DNA from 3 places in the Psychrobacillus sp. FSL K6-4615 genome. Region 2 is predicted to be linked to each of the others. Evidence: riboswitches for the same ligand, from Rfam matches in the RefSeq annotation. Region 2 holds a riboswitch; each other region holds the start of a gene.
The links. A riboswitch is a leader RNA that binds a small molecule or an ion and turns the genes downstream of it on or off. The one in region 2 is predicted to bind thiamine pyrophosphate.

Region 1: linked by a shared signal. The riboswitch ahead of MKX53_RS01115 (YkoF family thiamine/hydroxymethylpyrimidine-binding protein) and the one ahead of MKX53_RS09045 (3-oxoacyl-ACP reductase) in region 2 are both predicted to bind thiamine pyrophosphate.
Region 3: linked by a shared signal. The riboswitch ahead of thiT (energy-coupled thiamine transporter ThiT) and the one ahead of MKX53_RS09045 (3-oxoacyl-ACP reductase) in region 2 are both predicted to bind thiamine pyrophosphate.

What each region holds. Positions count from the first base shown of each region.
Region 1 covers NZ_JBBOYQ010000001.1:212,035-219,638, forward strand. Annotated here, with positions in the region: gene MKX53_RS01095 (DUF1697 domain-containing protein) at 1-421, opposite strand, end outside; gene MKX53_RS01100 (energy-coupling factor transporter transmembrane component T family protein) at 464-1,198, opposite strand; gene MKX53_RS01105 (ABC transporter ATP-binding protein) at 1,200-2,576, opposite strand; gene MKX53_RS01110 (ECF transporter S component) at 2,563-3,144, opposite strand; gene MKX53_RS01115 (YkoF family thiamine/hydroxymethylpyrimidine-binding protein) at 3,146-3,727, opposite strand; TPP riboswitch at 3,808-3,914, opposite strand; gene MKX53_RS01120 (2-hydroxyacid dehydrogenase) at 4,178-5,137, shown strand; gene MKX53_RS01125 (LysR family transcriptional regulator) at 5,281-6,195, shown strand; gene MKX53_RS01130 (ABC transporter substrate-binding protein) at 6,424-7,604, shown strand, end outside.
Region 2 covers NZ_JBBOYQ010000001.1:1,848,773-1,856,376, forward strand. Annotated here, with positions in the region: gene MKX53_RS09015 (MBL fold metallo-hydrolase) at 1-269, opposite strand, end outside; gene thiW (energy coupling factor transporter S component ThiW) at 556-1,053, opposite strand; gene thiE (thiamine phosphate synthase) at 1,050-1,706, opposite strand; gene thiD (bifunctional hydroxymethylpyrimidine kinase/phosphomethylpyrimidine kinase) at 1,663-2,529, opposite strand; gene thiM (hydroxyethylthiazole kinase) at 2,522-3,277, opposite strand; gene MKX53_RS09040 (NtaA/DmoA family FMN-dependent monooxygenase) at 3,363-4,682, opposite strand; gene MKX53_RS09045 (3-oxoacyl-ACP reductase) at 4,762-5,514, opposite strand; TPP riboswitch at 5,661-5,761, opposite strand; gene MKX53_RS09050 (DUF2268 domain-containing putative Zn-dependent protease) at 6,407-7,393, shown strand; gene MKX53_RS09055 (SDR family oxidoreductase) at 7,580-7,604, opposite strand, start outside.
Region 3 covers NZ_JBBOYQ010000001.1:2,867,041-2,874,644, forward strand. Annotated here, with positions in the region: gene map (type I methionyl aminopeptidase) at 294-1,043, opposite strand; gene thiT (energy-coupled thiamine transporter ThiT) at 1,091-1,672, opposite strand; TPP riboswitch at 1,738-1,829, opposite strand; gene MKX53_RS14415 (M20 family metallopeptidase) at 1,934-3,019, shown strand; gene MKX53_RS19730 (DUF4870 domain-containing protein) at 3,051-3,383, shown strand; gene MKX53_RS14420 (SGNH/GDSL hydrolase family protein) at 3,697-4,557, opposite strand; gene MKX53_RS14425 (aminopeptidase) at 4,579-5,808, opposite strand; gene MKX53_RS14430 (DEAD/DEAH box helicase) at 5,811-6,962, opposite strand; gene MKX53_RS14435 (Fur-regulated basic protein FbpA) at 7,075-7,230, opposite strand; gene MKX53_RS14440 (VanZ family protein) at 7,283-7,604, opposite strand, start outside.

The DNA.
Region 1 (7,604 bases), 1.6 Mb from region 2:
CATTCGTAAACTTTGTTTGATGATAGGTTTTAGAAAGACTAATAATCACGTTTCGGTTTTTCAAAACAACAAATTCATCATCTATTAAACCTACAAGCATTTCTTGTTGCTCCTTCGAAATTTCCTGTGTTAAAAACATCACATACACTTGGTCTTTGTAAAAGATAGGATGATGCTGAATCTCTTCCAACTCTTCTTTTGAACGGATTGTTACAGGTATTTCAAATCCATAAGCTTCTAGAAGAGCAACCTCTAAAGAGGGGCCATCAATAACAGACTGTTCCACTATTACGTTTCCAGTCTGAATATAGGTTTGTACATTTTCATAACTCATCTCTTCAAAAAGAGATTTTAAGGATTTCATATCTACCTTATTTTTAGCACCGAGATTGATCCCTCGTAGCAATATTACTGATGGCATCCAACAACACTCCCAACTGTTTTAAGAAATTCTACTTCTATTTTAACCAAGCCAGAAGGAGTTCGTACAGCTTAAAACTAATACAAATAAAAATAGTACTCCTAAAAAAGCATCTACTTTATCAACTAAGACCTCATGAAAGAAACCACCTCTCCGTTCTCCTGTAAAGCCCCTTGCTTCCATGGCAAATGCTGATCGCTCGGCTTTACGGACAGCACCCGCAAGCAAGGGAATAAGGACTAGGCGAGTATCCAACAAACGCTGTAAGGCATTTTTTTTCTGAACAATTCCTCTCAACCGTTGTGCCTGCTGAATTTGTATAAATTCGTCTTTTATAACAGGTAAAAACTGAAAGCCTACTAAAATGCCATAAGCTATTTTAGGGGATAGTTTTAATTGTTGCATTAAACTTAATATGAACGTAACGGGATTAGTTGTTAAAGCAAACAATAGAGACAAACTCGAAAAAGCTAAAACACGGAAGCTCAAAGAAAGTGCATGGTGTAGCTGGAGTTCTGTCACATGAACAGACCCGATTGACCAAATGATAGGACCGACCGTTTCCTTAGAAAATACAAGTGTCGTCCAAAAATAACCAAAAGCCATTATAAAAAATGGAATCATAAAGAATAGCCACTTCTTCCAATCAGTTTGACTGAACAATATTTGCATTAAAAGTACACCAGCCCAAAATAGAAGGGGGGTCACTGGATCAAAGAAAAAAGCCATCGTGAACATGCACACAGTGATTAAAACAAACTTCACAGAAGGATTCATTCTATGCAAAAGACTTCTCACATTGCATCAGTCCTTTCGGTGGGAGTAAATGATGCTCCAGTAATAACTTTTCGTTCTCCCAAACGGCTAACGCAGGAAACTTCCCAGTTAAACTACCATCCTCCATCAATATAATAGAATCTGCTAGACAATAGGCGAACTCCATATCGTGCGTAACGATTAAAAATGTAGTGCCATCATGAGCACGCTCATCTATTAGTTGGTATAACTCTGACAATGCGGCAGCATCCTGACCTGAGGTAGGTTCATCCATTAAAATTACTTCTCTCCCATCACAAAGCATTGCGGCAATGGCTACCCTTCGTTTTTGACCATGACTAATAGAAAAAGGATGTGAAGCAGCAATGTCCATTAGTTTTAATCGCTGCAACATGTTATCCACACCATATCCACCGCCATATGCCACTTCATCTTGAACAGTCTTAGTAAGAAACAAAAACTCAGGTGATTGCGGAACATAGCCTAAAAAAGTCGGTTCTACTAATCCATTTCTAGGAATCAAATGACATAAGGCCTTTAATAAAGTCGATTTACCACTACCGTTAGGTCCAGCAAGAATGGTAATTTCTCCTCGTTGTAAAGAAAATGAGGCGGGCTTCAAAAAAGTTTTTGTCTCTATTTCTGTTGCTTGAATGGAAATCTTTGGTTTTATAGAAGTCATTCTTTTTGGAAGTATGGATGGTTCATCGCTTTCGCTCAAAGGAATGATCCTGTCAAAAAAATCTCCCCATAAGTCCAAGCGATGTTCAATTGCAACAATTGTCATTTGCCGATTTTGCTGTAGCTGATCCAACCATTCTATATATCGTTTAGCGGTATAAGGGTCCAAATGAGCGATTGGTTCGTCTAACAACAAAATCTCTGGCTCCATAATAAGTGCACACGCAGTAGCGATTTGTTGCTTCTGCCCACCTGAAAGCTGTTGAATAATAGAATATCGAAAGTCAGTTAAATTTGTGAGAGCAAGTACCTCTTTTATTCGATTCTCCATCTCTTCACGTTTCACCTGCAAATTTTCTAGCGTAAAAGCAAGCTCCTCTTCCACTGTTTGCATACAAAATTGCGCATCTGGATCCTGAAAAACGGTAGCAATTCGATGATTTATTTCCCCGGCAATGAATGTCCGACTATCCTTCCCAAATAGCTCAATATTGCCCGTTAAAATACCATCGCAATTATCGGGATATAATCGATTGCACAAGTAAAGTAGTGTCGTTTTTCCACAGCCGCTAGGACCAGTTAATACAACCCTGGAACCTTTTTGTACTGCAAATGAAAAGTCATTCAAAGTCCATTTTTCCTCATCTGGATATCGAAAGCTGACCTTCTCAAACGAAATGACGTCATGCACGAGCATCACCTTTTTTCGGTCGTGAAATAGCGTATCCTCGAAGAGAGCCTGTTGCTAGTAAGCCATCGGCAACCGCTTTACCTCCAACACCAGCAAGGAGAGCTCCACTCAATATGCGAATGCCAAGCATCAGCGCAACATAACCAGTACTGAATACCGTAAAGCCACCTAACAAATACCCGTAGGCAAAACTAAATACCGAAGATCCCACACCCGCTAGGATTAGAATCCAAATATCAAAGCGTTTGTATCTAGTTGCAGCAAATACTGCTTCTGCCCCTAAGCCCTGAATAACACCTGATAGAATTAGTCGGGGTCCAACGGCATTTCCTAACAACACCTCAATGGCAGCGGCGATTGTTTCTGAAATAACTGCAGCACCTGGCTTTCGAATAATATACATACTAATAATAGACACGATAAACCAAATGCCAAAAATCCATTCATATGCAATCGGACCTATAAATCCAGCCCAAATATTACCGACATGCAAGAACAATAAATACACAATGCCAAATACAACGGCAAGTAAAGACATTAACACGATTTCTTTTAGCTTCCATGATTTCAGCATGTTAACGACCTCCATGAGAGGGGCTGTTAATACTCATAGAAACGGTCATAACCAAATGCTTATGCTCATCTGAGCGGGCATTCATGAATGCTTCTTCATAAAACGCAAACACATCATGAATATCTCCATGAATACCACTTGCATAATGCATGGAATCATTAAACACACCTTGTGCTTTAGCACGATCCACTTCACGATAAATAATGTCCATATAACTCGGGTTATTCATCGGGTATAGAGCAAATTGAGAAGATACATATTGTTTTGTTATATCTGTGTTGGCAATTATATCGCCTTTGTCTAGATAGACATCTCCTGCAGAATCACCGGGGCAACCAGCGGAAAAAGTACCGGACAGTGCAATATGTTCTCCTGTTTTAGCAGCATGCAATGTAATTGCTTTTGCCACATTAAATACATGTACTTGTTTGCCACGAATAACCGTCGACACATCATCTGTGTGCATCCACACATTCGTCGCATCCGTCTCCTTCAAAGCACCTTTAATCACTTTGATAAAATCATTTGTCATCGGATGTAACGAAAAACGAAATCCGATAATTGGGCTCAATCCACACTCCATTTAAAAAACCTCCCTGTATTTTTTCATAAAAAAAGACCACATCCGTGAAGATGCAGCCACTTATCCAATACAAAAATATTAGGGAAGTCACCGCACTTCCTCACGCAGGTATTATCCTGATCGAGTTTTAAGGGATCGGAGCAAAATGCTCGCATCTCAGCCAAAGTGGGCACCCCTAGTGCGCAAAACGGTATGTAGTTTTTAATATGCCCAAAGTATAACGTAGCTATTTGAAGTTGTAAATATGTTTGCAAAATTTCCTACTTTCGTCCATGCTTTATCTAACCCGATTGTTTGTGGGCTGGGTGAATCATAATGGATATTTGGAGAAACACCGCAATGTTGAGAATAATCACCCGAATGTAAAAGAGAATCACCGCAATAGAACAAAGAATCACCCGAAAGCACCAGAGAAACACAAAAATACATAACTCGAGGGAGGATAAAGTTTTGAAGAAAATATACATAACTCGTAAACTACCCGAAGAAATCATTGAGCCTTTAAGAAAAAAGTTTGATGTACAAATGTGGCATAGCGAAACTATTGGAATGACAAATGAAGAAATATTAACAAATGCTAAAGACGCGCACGCTCTATGGACGATGTTATCCGATAATATCGATCGTACACTAATTGAAAGCCTTCCAAATTTAAAAGTAATTAGTAATTTTGCAGTTGGCTATAACAATATAGACATAGAGGCGGCAAAAGACCGTAGTATTGTCGTAACAAATACTCCGGGAGTATTAACAGAGACAACGGCAGACTTAGCATTTGCTTTACTATTAGCAACTGCTCGAAGAATAACAGAAGTAGAACAAGAAATTCGTTCGGGTAACTGGGATTCCTGGTCACCAATGCAATATACAGGAATGGACGTTTTCGGTGCAACGCTCGGTATTGTAGGAATGGGACGTATAGGGGAAGCGGTTGCTAGACGCGCGAAAGGCTTTGATATGAATGTGTTATATCATAATCGTTCTAGAAAACTAGATGCAGAAGAAACGTACGGCTTTACTTACGCGGAATTAGACGAATTACTTAAGCAATCTGATTTTGTCATTCTATTAACTCCACTTACACCTGAAACAAAGGGACTTATAGGGGAGCGTGAACTTAATATGATGAAAGAAACTGCAGCAATTATTAATGTCGCACGAGGTGGCATAGTAGATGAACAAGCTCTTTATGAAGCACTGGCGTCGAAAAAGATATGGGCTGCAGGACTAGATGTATTTGAGCAAGAGCCTGTACCGGTGGATCATCCTTTACTAACATTGTCTAATGTAACGGTGTCTCCCCATATCGGTAGTGCCAGTATCCGCACTCGCCAAGCGATGATGCAAATGAATGCAAAAGATATAGAAGCAGTGTTAGAAAATAGAGAACCTCAAAATAGAATTCTCTAATACTTAAGTAGTGGTCCTCATACAGGGCCACTCTTTTTGTTTACTTGAAATGATGATCGACATCAGTAAGTGCAAATGATAAACTATAATGAAAACGATTATCATTATCAGTAGTGATATTCATATAAAAGGGAGTCAGTTGCATGCTAGATAAAATGCAAATGTTTATCGTTCTAGCTGAATGTCGTTCATTTACAGAGACGGCTCGTAGAATGTTTTGTTCTCAACCAACAATTAGTCATCAAATTCAACAGCTAGAAGAAAAATATAAGACCATATTAATTCAACGTAAAAATAGACAAATTGAATTAACAGAGCAAGGGGAAGTTTTTTTACAATATGCTAGGAAAATATTATTACTAGATAAGCAAATGGAACAAGAATTGCACCAAGTAAATTCTCCACTTTCCGTACACATAAGTCATTACATAGCTGAAAAATATTTTGCGACTATTTTACCTCTCCATATAGATGAATTTGAACAGCAATCATTCTCCATTAAAAGCAATTGTTATGAAAGCCTTAAGGAAAAGTTACTTCTTGAGAAAACAAGTTTTGCAATTATGCCAATCTATGAGAATGACTCAGAATTTCAACAAGCATATAAAGTGGACTTATTATTTGAAGAGGAATTATTTTTAATAATGCATTGCAGTCATCCGCTGGCAGGAAGAAAAGTGATTTACGCACGAGATTTAAAAAACCAAACACTCTTACTACCAGAAAACTTGTATTTGCAACAACTAATCAAAGATAAAATCGATCAAAAGAATGCACAAGTCCAATATATGCAGATGACGAATTTTGAAATTATAAAACAAGCTGTCTTGTCTGGTATGGGTATTTCTTTTTTGCCCTTAAAAATAATAGAGCCTCTTTTAGGTCAGAACAAGATTATGGCGAAGTCGATTCATGGACTTTGTATTAAACGTCAAAATGCAATTGTATCTAATCCACAAAAAATGCTAACCCAAAGAGAGTTAAATTTCTGCAAATACGTCAAAAATCAATTTATACACTATGGAAAGCCTTTGTCGAGTGCCAATAGAATGAACTAACCCAAGCTTCTTATAGCTTGGGTTTTTCTATATTTTGAAATCTAGTTTGCAACTATTAATAAAATGAATAATAGTATTTATTTATTTTATTGATAGCGCTTACTTCCATGGAGCTAGGTGAAAAGTCAATATGTGAATTATAAATGATATTGAGAATCATTATCGTTGGTGTTAAAGTACGAAGGCAGGAATAAAAAATCAATTATTTAATAAAAAGGAGAAAGCATAGTGTATAAAGGGATTAAAAAATTATGGGGCTTACCGCTTATACTATTAATGTTTTTAGTAGCAGGTTGTTCATCAAATGAAGCTAAAGGACAAGCTGATGAAACAAATTTAGAAGGTGAAGGAGCAGTAACGGAACAAGTAGCAGAGTTAAAAGTAGGGATTCCATCAGATGTTGGTCCATTAAATATATATACCGGAAACGTCGACTGGTTAACTGATTTAGTATATGACAAATTATTTTCACCATCGCCATATGTAGATGAACCAATTCCATGGTTAGCAGAGTCTGCAGAGCAACTTGATGATACAACTTGGATTGTAAAGGTACGTGATGGTATAAAGTGGCATGACGGGGAAGATTTTACAGCAGAAGATGTCAAATTTACATATGAATACTTCCGCGATGGTTCAGCCAACCGCCATACACATCATGTTAGCGAAGTACCGAAAATTGATGAAATTAAAGTTGAAGAGGATGGAAAAACGGTTCGTTTTGAGTGCGCCTATGCTTGTCCATCACTAGCGAGTATTACCTTTGCTGATTTGCCGATTTTACCAGAGCACATTTGGAAAGATGTTGAAAATCCACGTCAATATAATAAGTTAGCTGTAGGAACAGGTCCTTTTGTTTTAAAAGAATATGAAGCAGACCAGTATTACAAATTTAAAGCGAATAATGAATACTTCATGGGTGAACCAACAGTTGCTTCCATAAATATGCCGATTATAAAGGATGCAACAGCTATGTTTAACGCATTACGTGCAGGTGAGATTGATGCATCTACGCGTACAGTACCAGCTGAATTACAAGATTCATTTAAAAATACTGATGCGATGAAGTTAGCAAAAGTATCTCCATTATCTATTGTCCAATTCGGTTTAAATTATGAACGAAAGCCATTTAATACAGAAGAGGTACGCCGAGCGGTATCTCTAGCGATAGATCGTCAAAGCATTGTTGATACTGTGTTATTAGGTCAAGGACGTGCTGGGTTTACTGGATATCCTCACCCGGATTCTCCGTGGACCAATCCAGATTTATCGACACCATATGATATAGCGAAAGCAACAGAAATTCTAGACTCACTTGGCTACAAAGATACAAATAATGATGGTTTTCGTGAAACACCAGCAGGTGAAACGTTACGGATGAATATAATTGTTTCTGCAAGTGAACCTGT
Region 2 (7,604 bases):
TCGTTTGTTTGACTATTAACAATAACAGTTGCATCAAATTCATTCATTCCTAAAAAGTGATCCCAATGGGCATGGGTAATAACAACATATTTAACTGGTGGTACATTTAGCTTCTCGATTTCTAGTAAAAAATCTTTAGCATGCTGAGGTGAATTACCTGAATCGATGATTAAACTATAACTATCACCACATACCAATCCTAATGTTGGTCTTTCGTTATTATCTTGATTAGATAAATAATAAATAGTATTACTTAATTTATTTAACATGTTATGTCTCCTCTATTCTAGATATTAATTCCATGAAAGAGAAAATCTACACGTTTATACTAAGGTTAATAAAACATTTTAAGATTTTCTCATTTTATTTTTTTACCATTGGACCTGTACCTCCTTTTACACTACGGAAAATTATAACACAATAAAAACTGTTCTTTATGAAAATTCTGAAATTATGAGTGTGAATTGTTTTTTAGTTCTATGTTCGACGGTAATTTACAATAAAATTGACAATGTATTACCTGGAAAGATTGTGGAATCAAAAGTGCAAACACTTTTATTTTAATGAGTGGTCAACTAACCGTATCGAGCTTCTTTCAATTCTCTTAGCAATAATCCAAGCAATCAAAGCCCCACTTAGACTAGAGGCAAAAAATGCTGGAACAAAAAACCATGCGCCGAATTCTGTTCCCATAAAAACTTTTGCGTAGGGAACTGCAACTAAAGATGCTAAAAATCCTGTGCCAACAATTTCACCAACTACCGCCATTCCTACTCTACCTGTGATTTTATACAGAACACCTGCAAGCAGAGCTCCAATGAATCCACCAGGAATAGCTAGAAGTGAACCTGTACCTGTGAAAATCCGTATGACTGCAGTCATCAGTGCAACACCAACGGCTCCTATAGGTCCCAAAAAAACCGCAGACAACACATTTATTGCGTGTTGAATAGGATACGCTTTTGCTATGCCAGCAGGAAACCAAATAAATGCAGACCCTAATACTCCTATGGACACAAACATCGCCATTAGTACCAACTTTTGTGATTTCATCGTGTCCGACTCTCTATTTTAAGCGGAGGTGAAAGTTTTGATATCACTTCTCTTCGATCACTCGTTTTACAAATACACGAAATAACCGCTACGCCTGTCGCACCTGCTTCCCAGACAACATGAACATTTGACGGTTCAATTCCGCCTATACCTATAACTGGAATGTTCGGAAAGCACTCATGGAGTTCCCGAATAAGGGAAGTGGAAGCACCCACCTCATGTTCAGCATCTGGCTTTGTAAGAGTAGGGAACACCGAGCCTACTCCTAAATAATCTGCACCTGAGCGAATAGCATCTTTCGCTTCGTGCATGGTATGTACTGAGCGACCAAGAACCATCCCTTTGCTTGTGATGACTTCTTTCACCCCTTCCTTCCAATCTCCTTGCCCGAGGTGGATTCCGTCAGCTTGGACGGATAGTGCAAGTTCAACATCATCATTCACAATAAATGGTACACCATAGATTTTACATAGTCTTTTACACGCTTGAGCAAATGCAACTAATTCGCTACCAACTAGTGCACCTTTCCCTTTTTCGCGTAATTGGAAGTGCGTGATTCCTGCCTGTAATGCGTCCTCTAGAACCGTCAACGGTTCCTCATCCTTCACATTAGCTGTCCCCATTATAAAATAAATCGATGGTTTCTTGAACACTAATAATCCTCTCCTTTATGCCTTTTTTTCTATAGGCTCCGTGGTTAGTAGGACCATGCCCTTGTCCGAGTGAGATAACGTTTTCGATTGCAGATTGAATGTATCTTTTGGAGGTCAGCAATGCTTCATCAATATTATTTCTCTTACCCAATTCAGCTGTGAGGACTGCACTGAAGGTACAGCCTGTTCCGTGGGTATTTTTTGTATCGATTCGCTTTGAACTGAAACGGATACATACGCCTTTTTCGTCAACATATACGTCTTCTGCATATTCGTCTTTTTTATGACCACCCTTGATAAGCACCGATTTGACACCCATCGATAAAATTCTTTCTGCAGCCTTTAAAATATCAATATCTTTTTCAATTTTTAATCCTGTTAGATGCTCAGCTTCTGGTATGTTTGGTGTGACGATACGTGCTAAAGGGAAGAGTTTCGTTTTCAAGGTATCAATCGCTTCCTCCTCTAACAAGATATGTCCACTTGTTGAAACCATCACGGGATCGACGACGATATTTTTCCACCTGTACTCTGATATTGCATTCGCGACAAGAGCGATTGTATCTGTGTTAAAGAGCATCCCAGTTTTAACTGCTGAAATAAAGAAATCCTCTCCAACAGATTGGAGCTGTTGTTGGACAGCTTTTGCTTCTACGGGATAGACACCTTGCACCCCGCAAGTGTTTTGAGCAGTGATTGCTGTAATAACACTCGTTCCAAATACATCTCGTTCTTGAAAAGATTTTATATCTGCTTGTATCCCGGCTCCTCCACCTGAGTCAGAACCTGCAATCGTTAAAACACATGGCATTGAATCAGACATCGTATCTCCATCCTCTTGCACTTAATCGATCAAGAAAAGCTTGTTGAAATGCCCCGGAAAATTCTGTTTTCTCTGCAGCCTCTTCTCCTGATGCTCCATATTCGTACAAAGCACTACTCAAAAGTTCTACATGGTTTTTAGATGTCAAGGCAAGGTGAGCTCCTAAAATACTACTCAGTAAGCAGCCTGTTCCAGTTACTGTTGTCATTCGAACGTGCCCTGCTCTTACTGTCTTCAAACAACTTCCATCCGTCACAATGTCTTCTTCTCCTGTCACAACGACTATGCACTCTTTTTGTCTAGCTAAAGCCATAGCCTCTTCTTTTCGATCAAGTTGTCCGTTCCCTGAATCTACTCCCTTGGAAGCCCATTCTTTTTTCATAAGTGACGCCAGTTCACCAGTATTACATCTTATTAAATTTATTTTTACTTCATCTAGAAGTCTATCCACCGCTTGAAGACGATATCGAGTAGCTCCCACTCCGACGGGGTCAAGCACTACAGGGATTCCTATTTGATTTGCAACTCTTCCAGCCACTAGCATACTGCTGTACGTTCGTTCATTTAAAGTGCCAATATTCAACGAGAGAACATTGGAGAGTGTGACTAGTTCTTCCACTTCTCTTTCTTCATCTCCCATAATCGGTGATGCTCCAATAGCAAGCAATCCATTGGCTTGAAAATTCGCCACGACTTTGTTTGTCATACAATGTACGATTGGTGATTTTTCACGTATAGATACATTCATCAACAACTTCCCCTTCCACATCTCAAGATTGTCTTTCTCAATCTTGATGCCGTAAATAGTGATTCCTGGGGGATCATGGACCAGCTTAACTAATTCCTATTGGTAACCCCAAATGCTCACGGAGGGTATGCCCCTCATATTGCTTTCTGAAAATATCCCTTTTTTGCATTTCAGGAACAATGAGTTCTACAAAGTCCTCTAAACTACCAGGCAATGTAGGAGGCATAAGATTAAATCCGTCCGCTACACCCGCCTCAATCCAAACCTCCATCTGATCCACAATTTTCTCAGGAGTACCAATCAGCGTGAAATGTCCGCCACCTGCATTAAGGTATCCTAAGAGTTCTTTTACTGTAGGTTGAGTATCTTTAATAATTTCTAATATTGTTTCGTATCGTCCAACCGGACCCATAAATTCTTCTGCCGGAGGTAATGGAGGTACTTTTAGTCCAATGTCCCATTTAGAACAATCTTGCTGGAGAAAGAAGCTCAACTGTTTTAAAGCCGTTTCTACAGGTAATTTCTCATCTAACGCTGATTTTTTGGCAAGAGCTTCTTCATGAGTACGCCCTACATAAGTGACTAAGCCTGGGAATACTTTAATATGTCGATTACAGTCTTCGTATTGCTTAACCTGTTCATCCAACTTCTTGCGGTACTTTTTCGCTTGGTTTAAGTTCCATGACACTGAATAGACGGCATCTGCATATTTCGCAGCTAATGCAATCCCTTGTTTAGATGCCCCTGCTTGCATGGCTACTGGTTTGCCTTGAGGGCTTTTTGGCGTCGTGGATGGGCCCTTCACTTTAAAATAGGTCCCATTGTGGTCAACAGGTTGTATATTAACAGGATTGATTAACTGTTTTTCTAATCGATTATATAGAATCTCCTTGCTGTCCCATGATAGAAATAGTTTATTCATTAACGCAGCAAATTCTTCGGCCTTTTCATACCGTTTATCATGAGAAGGCAGTTCCGGCATACTATGATTTAATGCTTCCTCGTCCCTCGTTGAGGTAACGAGATTCCACCCGACTCGTCCGTTTGTAATGTGATCTAGGCTTAACAGTTGTCGCGAAGCAGTGTAAGGATTCGAAAAGGTACTTGAGATTGTTGAAACTAATCCCACATAATTTGTCACTTGAGAAATAGCAGTTAAATTGACCACTGGATCTAACCAAAATGCTGGCATTTCATTTGGGTCGTTGGCAGGGAATGATTGATTGTCGGCAAAGAACACCGCATCAAAGCAACCCGTTTCAGCTAACTGTGCTAAGGATTGGTAATAAGAAATGTTCCCGATGCATTCAATGCTTGAATCAGGCATTAACCAAGCAGCCTGATGATGTCCACATCCATACAGCAATACGCCTAAGTGGATTTGTTTTCTTTGATTTCCTTTCATTAGCTACTCCTCTACCTATGTCATGAGTGACTGCTTAAATCGTCCATTTTTGTAAGACTATCTATTGTAAATTAAGTTACTAGTTCATTGTCAAACCGCCATCTACTGTTAAATTCTGACCTGTAATACCATCAGCATTTTCTGAAGATAAATAAGCGACCATATTGGCTACATCTTCAGGGCTAGTTACTTTCTTCAAAGGCGTTGATTGAGCAATTAAATCGAATACTTCAGGAGTTGTAACAGAACTGGCATCAGTCGTTTTTAATAATCCACCTGAAACTACATTTGCTCTTATGCCGAATTGTCCCAGTTCAGCGGCGATATTTCGCGTAAAACCAATTAGTCCAGCCTTTGCTGTTGTATATTCATGATAAGGAACAACAGGGTTTTGATACAAATTGGTACCAATGCTTATAATACTTCCATTTCGTCGTTCAATAAATTGAGGTATAACGCTTTGGACTACATTAAATGCGGCTTTTAAAGTGCCGTCTAGTTGTTTTTGATAATCCTCCCAAGTAAGTTCTGTAAAGGATTTCTGTTTGTTTGGATCAAATTTGAAACCTACCAACGCATTGTTGACTACAACATCTATTTGACCAAAATATTCGGTTGCTTTCTTTACCAAGGCATCGACTTCTGCCCGATTTGTGACATCTGCACAAATTGCAATTGCATTCTCTTTACCTAGTATAGAAACAAGCTCTTCAGCGGCATCTTTACTTTTATAGTAGTTAATAACCACTTTAAATCCTTGTTGTGCCAATTCTTTTACAATAGCTGATCCCAAACCTCTACTACTACCCGTTACCAATACTGTTCTGTTCATCATAACCACTCCCATACTGTTAGTTTTGCTAAAACTTAAATGATAAAGTGATAGATATAATAAAAAAACGCAACCTTCCTTTAGGAAAGTTGCGCAAATACAAATAATTGCATAGTAAAAATTAGGCATCATCAGCCTGCTATTATGTATTAGAATCTACACTTTCCTCCGCTAGTATTAACTAGTTCAGGTTCAAAGGGTTTGAGTAAATACTCATCTCAGTTAAATAACACCCCTAGTGATTATATTTAAGTTACTCTCAATGTATAGTTTTTAGAATTTTATGTCAAGTCTTGTTTGTTAGGTGTTAAGGCATCGCTAAAATAATCAAGCCATTTTTCTCACAATAACTGGGCTTGAATCTGTATACCATATATAAAATTACTTATGAAGCTTTCTCTATTTTATGTATTTAAGTACCTTTGGAACATGATTTGAATATAATAATAATGAGGTGAAACTATGTGTTTTTCAACTAATATAATCGAACAACAAGCTTTTTTGATCAGCGATAAGATAATTAATAACTCTCTATATAAACCAGTAAGTTAGGATTTTATTGATGAGAAAAATGTTGGGATATCAGATTTTACAATGAAAAGTTTCAGAGAAGAGATACCACTAATTTCAAGGTGCTTATCTTAGCGAGTGTTCATGGAATATGGGAAACCGCAGACAAGTTAAGGCTGAGAGACTTTGCATTCTAGGTACCCAAAATTGGAAAGTAGTCTGCCTCTTCAAGAATCTTCTCCCAAATATTCCAATACAACCTAATTATCTTAAAATTATTGTTTGTTAATGTGATGAATATTTATCAATTAAATTAATGAAACTTTTAGAAATAATGGAACGTAAAGGAAGTAAATGGATGTAGTAAGGGGAGATGAAGTTAATGAATATTGCTAATAAAATTATAATTTCATTTTGTATGCTTCTATTAATTATTATTTTATCAGCCTGTAAGCAAACTGAACAATCTCTAGAGAATATCATTATGGAAAATGAACAACAAGATATATCTTATTCTTTTAAAAATCCCAATACTGGACAGGAATTTGAAATAATTCATGCTTATATGCTATATAAAAACTATTTTGAAACTGTTAAGGGAAATCCTGATGAATCACCTAACGAATTATATCAAAATATAATTATCGAACCTGTATATGATGCATGTTTTAAAGGTGCGGAACATTATAAATTTAGTGTATTTGAATGGATACCGGAAGAAAGTGATTTTAATAGTATCAAGAATCAATTAGAATCGATGGAACAAGAACATATGAACATGTTAATTGAGGATTCCCTTGTTAAATCCTCAGACATACTTTCATCAGATAAAAAAACAACAGTATGTGTGTTTCCTGAAAATGAAAAATTTCCTTCTGACATGATAACATTTGGAACAGGAAAAATTACTGTCTTTCTCAGTGAGCTTAATAATTATTTTAAATTGAGTGAGCTTGATAATTATAATAAATCAGGTGTTTCTCATGAATATCATCATAGTGTTTGGTTTGAAAAACATTATACGAAAGATTATTTCATGACAGTTTTAGATAATCTAATTATAGAAGGGTCTGCGGTGATGTTTGAAACCTTAGCATACCCCGATACAAATAGTAAAGATTTGGTGCTTGACGAAAACTTTAACAAAGAATACTGGAGTAAGATTGAAACATATCTTGAGAGTAGTGGTACCAATGAGTTTATATTAGGTGGCTCTAGAGGTTTACCCGACTATTATGGCTATAGTGAGGGCTATAAAATGATTAGGTCTTACTTAAACTTACATCCCGATGCGACAGTAGAAGATTGGACTTCCAAAAGTCCGAGAGAAATTTTTGAAGAAGGGAATTACATGGCTAATTACGAGTAGTTTTCTTTATCAATGGTCTACAATCCTTAATGTGTCCTTTTGTATGTTAGAAAAGGATTTTTTATTTATATTCCCGATACTCTTCTGTAGGGTAAGTCTCACCAACTATTTAACATTATCAACCTTTACCTTTAACATAGCCAAAAAGTTAAAAAAAGCCTCTCAAATATCAAGAGGCTATCTATTTTAGTTAAGATTATTCAATGCTGTT
Region 3 (7,604 bases), 1.0 Mb from region 2:
TTTACAATATTAGAGGCTGTTTGTGGTAGTTGTCACAAACAGCCTCTCTTTTTTCGTTAAACATATTTATCTGTCTGTCTCCTACAACTTTAAGAAATAGTTAATGTATTTTTAAATAACTAGATATAAATGTGTTTTCTAAGCGAGGAGGCTGAGGCAACGCCCATGGAAACCGTCCACCTGTAACGGAATCAGCCGAAAATTACCATGAGCACTGACTTCGTAGTAGGATAATTCATACTCTTAATATAAAAAACGCCTTCGAAAGAGTGAACTCTTGAAGGCGTTTTGTTTTAATCTAATTTAGTTAATAAAATTGGTGCACCTTTTGTGACAACAATTGTATGCTCAATCTGTGCTACTAAGGATTTATCAGGAGTGATAAATGTCCAACCATCACCTGATTCCACAATATGCTCTGCCTTCGCAGAAATAAATGGCTCAACTGCTAAAACCATTCCTTCTTTTAATATTGTTGGATCCCATGCATCATAATAATTCAATACATGTTGAGGAGCTTCATGAAGTGATTTCCCAATACCATGTCCAGTTAGGTTCATAATAACATGCAAGCCATTATCTTTGGCTTCTCTAGCTACTGCTTTACCAATTTGGTTCAATCGTGAACCTGCTTTAACTTTTAGCATTGCACGCTCAAATGCACTCTCAGCTACAGCACACAACTTCTCTTTCTCTTCATATCCTTCGCCTACGACAAAAGAAATTCCTGTGTCTGCAAAATAACCATCAAGTGATCCTGAAACGTCTATATTCACGATATCACCATCTTTTATAACACGAGCGCCTGGCATACCATGAGCTACTTCCTCATTAACACTAATACAAGTATATCCCGGAAAATCATATTCTCCCATTGGTCCAGAAATCGCGCCATGCTCTTTAAATAGCTTTCCGCCGATTTCATCTAACTCTTTCGTAGTCACACCAGGTTTAGTAGCAGCCTTCATTACATCTCGAATTTCTGCAACAATACGCCCTATTTTTTTTAATGCTACTAACTCTTCGTCAGTTTGTACAATCATCTTAACAAGATCCCTTCTTCACTAAATGTATTCTAATCATACCATATTTAGTGAAGATTCGGCAGTGTGAGGCGCGGAGCTTTAACAAATAATATGGAACAAATGAAAGCTGCTACTAAAAATACAGGAATCATATAAGTAGAATTATAGATCAACGAATACAAAATAACATTTTGCTCACCAGCAAATTCACCAAAGAATAGAATACCTGAAGTTACATGAGCTAAATAACGAAGAAAAGCTGCGATGAACGTTCCCAAGACAACTGCTCTAACCATTTTCATTTTATCCTTTTGTTCAAATGCATGTAGAAACGCAGGTCTCAGAAAACCAGCAAAACCAGCTACCATAAATGCGATGAAATAATCTATTGCTACTTGTGCTATCACTATTTCAAATGATAAGGGCGCTGCGTAAAAACGGCCTGTAACGACTTGTAATACACCTATCAAAAATCCAGTAGTTAAACCTGCTACAATACCACGACGAAAAGCCATTAAAATAACAGGTACTAAAACGAATGTAACTGATCCACCTTGCGGCATTCCAAAGCCGATCATATCTAAAACATATCCTAAAGCTGCAAAAATAGCGATTTCCATTAATATTAATACTCGATTATTCTTCATGACAATCCCCTTTTTTTGACCACAAAAAAAACGACCCCCGGGATAGACCCAGACATCGCGCGATTGTCAGTTTCCATCCACATCCCTACGCAAGTATTAACTTACAGGTTCGAAGGGTACTATCTCAGCCGTATCAACGGCGCCCCTTGTGGTTTGAATTATTTAGTTCGAGTTCATTGTAGCTGAATAGATAAAGTATTGCAACCTTCTTTTGTTCTTTTGTTATACTTGTAAAAACTATATGCGTAAGGGGATGTTTACATGATTACATTATTAAAAGATTTAATACGTATCAAAAGTGACACATTGGAAGGCGCAAATAATGCTTTGTTATTTTGTGAGAATTGGCTAGAGGAACGAGGTATTACTACTACGATCTTAAAGCATGAGGAAAAACTGATGCTTGTGGCAGTAATAGGAGACGGTGATAAATGTATGATTTGGAATGGTCACGTAGATGTTGTTCCAGGAGAAACTTCACAATTTCAGCCTTATATTGAGGGAGATTATTTATATGGTCGTGGAACAGCTGATATGAAAGCGGGAGTTGCTGCGATGATGCAAGCCTTTTATGAGCTATCTAAACAACCTGAAAATCTTGCTCAAAAAATTCAACTACATATCGTAACCGATGAGGAAACAGACGGAGAGACATCTAAATTTTTGGTCGATCAAGGATATATCGGTGACTTTGTTATATGCGGAGAACCTACCCATCTACAAATTGGCTTACAGGCAAAAGGAATTATCCAGTTTGATGTAATACTTAAGGGCAAATCTAGTCATGGCAGTCGTCCTTGGGAAGGAATAAATGCAATTGAACAAGCGTTTCTTTTTGACCAACAGCTTCGCACACTTTCTTTTTTAACAGCAAGCAATGAGTTCTATGATTATCCTTCCTTAAACTTGGCAAAAATACAAGCAGGAGAACGATATAACGTAGTTCCTGATGAGTGCATAGTAAGTTATGATCTTCGTTACGTACCCGGACAAGATATGCATAGTATTCTTTTAGACCTACAAACGTTGACAGAAGAATTTCCCAATAGTGAAATACAAGTGCACACTACCGCTCCTGCAGTAACAACTGAAGCTATTAACCCATATATCGAACGTATTGCTCAGGTCACTTCACAGTTTATAGGAAAACCTGCTGTGTTATTTGGGCAGCATGGAGCAGCTGATGCTCGCTTTTATGCAGAAACTGGAGCAGGCGCTATTGAGTTTGGACCAAGTGGTGGGGACTGGCATGGTGAAAAAGAATATGTATCTATTTCCTCTACGGAAACTTATAAAAACATCTTAGTCTCCTTAGGTAAAAGTGAGAAAAATATCATAATTTCGTAGGATATATTAGAAAGAATAGAGGTGATATAAACTGGATAATCCAAGAATTTTATCAGCACTTTCCTATTTTAGTGTTTTGTTTGCTCCCTTTTTTTTGCCCATCATCGTTTATTTTGTCTCACAGGATTCTGAAGTTAAATATCATGCAAAAAAATCCTTAATCTCTCATATCATACCTGTTGTTTTATTAGTAATTTTGTTCATTAGTATCTTTTCAAGTTTTATGCCTTTTACAACTGGATATAATGAACAGCCTACCCTTTGGATGGCAGTGGGACCTTTAATACTAATCGGTATATATATGCTTGTGTATGTTATAGTAATGGTTTGGAATATTGTTCAAGGCATTAAAGTATTAAGATAACGTTTATTTATAGGCTCTTAAGGGTACATAATTATTAATAACGAAAGCCAAGGAGCGATTATGATGAAAGTAAAAAACTTAGTCAAAACAGCAATTAAATTTGCACCAATTGTTTATCCCATTATCCGCAAAGTGTTAAAATCTAAAAAAACTACTCGCTAAAAAGCTGTCCTCCTAAATAAGGGGACAGTTTTTTAGTATATGAGGTGCTTTTGCGCAGCATTCATCAGTAAATTTGCAACTTCTACCCCTATTTAAGCAACTTCCCCCAAGCGTCAATACAAGCTAAGCATTTGGAAAGGTAAGCAACATGCTATATTAGTGGCTTCAATTCTGTTAATGAGTAGTAGTTGTCCTTTCCCTCTGCCCTAGCTACAGGAGATTTTCCTTCTTCTTTACTAGCATTCAGAATTTGTTCAAACGATAGTGGATTCGGTGCAGGCAACTCACTTTGGGTCACAAATATTCCCTTGTTGTACTGTGAAAAAAATGCATTTGCCATAATACGATAACCTTCCATCGTTGGATGGACATCTGCAGGATTTGGTAATAATGTCGTTGCATTAACTCCAAATGACTCCTCTACTGACACATAAGTTGCTCCATTTGCCTCTGATTGTTTTTTTAATATAAGCTGCAAACGGTCTAACTCTTTTTTAATACCACCCTTTTGCGACTCTCTGACATGAGGATAAGCAAAATAATAACCCATGACATAAATTTTTGCTTTTGGTGTTAGTACTTGCACTTCTTTAATAATCTGCGCTATATTTTTTCGCGCATTATTTAAAGCAAAATCAGCTGAAATTTGTTGATATGCTACAGAACCACTCGTTGAATTCACTTGTACCATTTGTAGCAAATCATTTGCTCCTGCGGATATCGTAACTAACGTAGCCTTCTTCAGCAACTCTTTCGCTTCATCTGTCTGAATACTCTCAAGAACATCTGCTGTTGTATATCCTGGAAATGCTAATGCTTTTGAATAGAAAGCCAGCTGTCCTGTTGTAGTTAGTTTCTGTGCGATTAAGTCTGTATAACCAGTATCGATGGCACGATTTGGTGTTTGACCGGCTGCCAAAGAATCGCCAAGTGCAATATAGACTTCAGATCCCTTTGCATCTACTGTTATAGAGCCAAATGAGATAAACAGAATGATTAAAGTACCAAGCATTTTTTTCAAACTACTCACTCCTTAAAAAGCCCATGCTCCTTTTTTGAATATAGGCTCCATTGATCCATCTGCTAATTCTCCCATAATATCCATGTCGCCACTACCAATCATAAAATCTTCATGCACAATGGATGTGTTAATACCCATAGCTTCTAATTCAATATGAGTTAAGCCACGAGCACCTTCCACACAGGTAGGGTATGCTTCTCCAATTGCAAAATGGTTGGAGGCATTTTCATCAAATAAGGTGTTAAAGAATAATACATTCGAAGCGGAAATAGGTGATTCATGTGGCACTAAAGCAATCTCGCCTAAATACTTTGCTCCCTCATCTGTTCCAATTAACTCTTGCAATAGTTTCTCACCAGTTGCAGCTTTAATAGAAGTAATCTTCCCATTTTCAAAAGTCAAAGTAAAATCATCTATTACATTTCCTTGGTAAACAAATGGCTTTGTATTTTTCACATAGCCATTTACACCTGTTTTAAGTGGTGCAGTATATACTTCTTCTGTTGGCATATTTGCTATAAATGGTGTGTTTTGACCATTTTTACTAGCTCCGGACATCCAAATATGTTCTTTTGGAAGTTCCACTTGAATATCTGTTCCTTCTGCTTTATAGTGCAGCTTTTTGAAATGCTTATTATTTAGTAGTGCCGCTCTACTTTCCAGGTTGTCAATATGTTCTTTCCACTGTTGAACTGCTGTGCCTTCGCCGATGCGCACAACTTTGAATATCAACTCCCAAAGGGCTTGCATTTGTTCTTCAGGCTTAAGATCAGGGAAAACTTTGGCAGCCCATTTCTCCGAAGGCATTGCAACGATGGACCATGTAATTACATCATTCATCACAGCTTTTCGATAATTTTCTAACGCTTTCCCACTTGCCTTTTGAAAGCTTGAAATACGGTCAATCGAAACACCTTCTAGTAGATCTGGGTTATCCGCGTCAATCCATAATAATGCGCCTTTATTTTCGATTAACTCGTCACGCTGCATAGCAGCCCACTTAGGAAATTCATGGAATGCTTCATCTGGAGCAAAATCATAAAATGCGCGTGCATTTACTTCATCTGTATAGTTGACATCTACTCTTTTTGCGCCAGCTTCATAAGCTTTTTTCACTATTAATCGTGTAAATTCAATTGTATCTGTCGTCGTATTTATAAGAAGTGGTTGGTTCGGCTGTATATTCAAGCCTACCTTCACTACTAATTCTGCATACTCTTCAAGCTTTTGTTGAAAATCCATCTTTATTTCCCCTTTTGACTAATAGTTTTAGATGTCCCCTCGATTAACTCTCCGCGATACCATACTTTTTGAATTGGCTTTTTAGGAAGCTCTTTTGTCCACTTTTTAAAAGTCTTTTCATCGGAATAAGTTAATAATGTCATTACCTCTCCATCCGCACCTGCACGACCTGTGCGTCCTGAACGATGTAAGTATTGTTCCACTGAGTGTGGTACATCTACATGGATTACATGAGTAAGTCCAGATATATCTAATCCTCTTGCTGCCACATCTGTAGCAATTAGTAAACTTACTTTACCGCTTTTAAAATCATCTAATGCTTTCTTCCGTTCATCCTTTTTCATTTCAGAATGAAGGGATACAATCGGCGCATCTCTATAAGAAAGTTTTGCATCCTTCATTAATAGCTGATCTAAACTATTTACAAATGCAAGGCCTCGCATACCTTTCAAGTAAGATATTCTACGCAGTAATTCAGTTTTATCACGAGGTTCTGTCTTCACGAAACTATGGATAACTTCCCCTTGCGAAGGAATATCTTCTGCTGCTACTTGAATACGCACAGGATTCTTCATCATACGTTCCGCAACTAGTTCTATTTCTTCTGTGATTGTTGCAGAAGTTACTATTAGTTGGCTTTCGACAGTTGCATCAACTAAACTTTTCACAGTTGTGCGATGTTCTCTGCTCAGAAGTTGGTCTCCTTCATCTAGGACAACGATGTTTATTTCATGCATTTTTAGTTTTTTCGTTTTTACTAGTTCTTGCAATCTACCAGGGGTTCCAACGACAATTGTCGGTTTCTTTTTAAGTACATCAATTTGTCTGTGAATATTTGCTCCACCAATTAATTGTGCAACTGAAATGTCTGTACCTTTCACCCATTCACGAAAAACCTCTACAATTTGCATTCCAAGTTCTTGAGAAGGAATGATTACCATTGCCTGAATATGTTTTTTGGTAGGGTCTACCATCTGCAAGATTGGAAGTACATAAGCAAGCGTTTTTCCCGTTCCTGTTGGAGATTCTGCAACAATATCAGAGCCATCCAGCATATGTGGGATTAATTGAGATTGTATAGGCATTGGTGATGCAAAATTTGCATCCTGCCATTTGTTTTGTAATGTTTCATTTAAGTTAGTTATAAAAGTCAAATTTGTTTCCACCTTATCCGTATTTAAGTCAAGTGTACCATATTTTTTATATCGACTATTATTTATAGATTATAGAGATTTAGATAAAAAAAAGTACCTGTAAAAAAGGCACTTATTTACTATCCTCTTCAGTTGTATATTCCTTCATTAATTCATAAAAATTCAACTCATATAATTGTCTTCCATCAATTTTATATACACCTTTGTTTACAAATTCTTCAATAATTCCATCACGTTTTTGTTCTGTTTGTGACTCTTTTATCATCATGTTAATGTCTCCTTGCAAATTTTATTCCATTGTATTTTACCCATTCTAAGGTTTAATAAACTTGTCTTTTCATTCTTTTGAAAGCACCCGTAAATGATGGGAAAGCTTTACGAACAAAGTAATAGCATACAAAGCCTAGAAATGTCCCAAGTGTATTCAGCCACAAATCATCCACGTCACTGCTCCTACTTTGTGGAATCTGCATAATTTCAATAAATAAGGAGATACATAATCCCACAAATACAGGTAATATAAAAAGTTCCATCCTTTTAAATAGTAAAGGTAGAAGAAATCCAATTGGCATAAATAGAATGATATTACCAAGGAAGTTTATATAAAATGGTTGCCAAAAACCTAGGTATACAACTGACTTG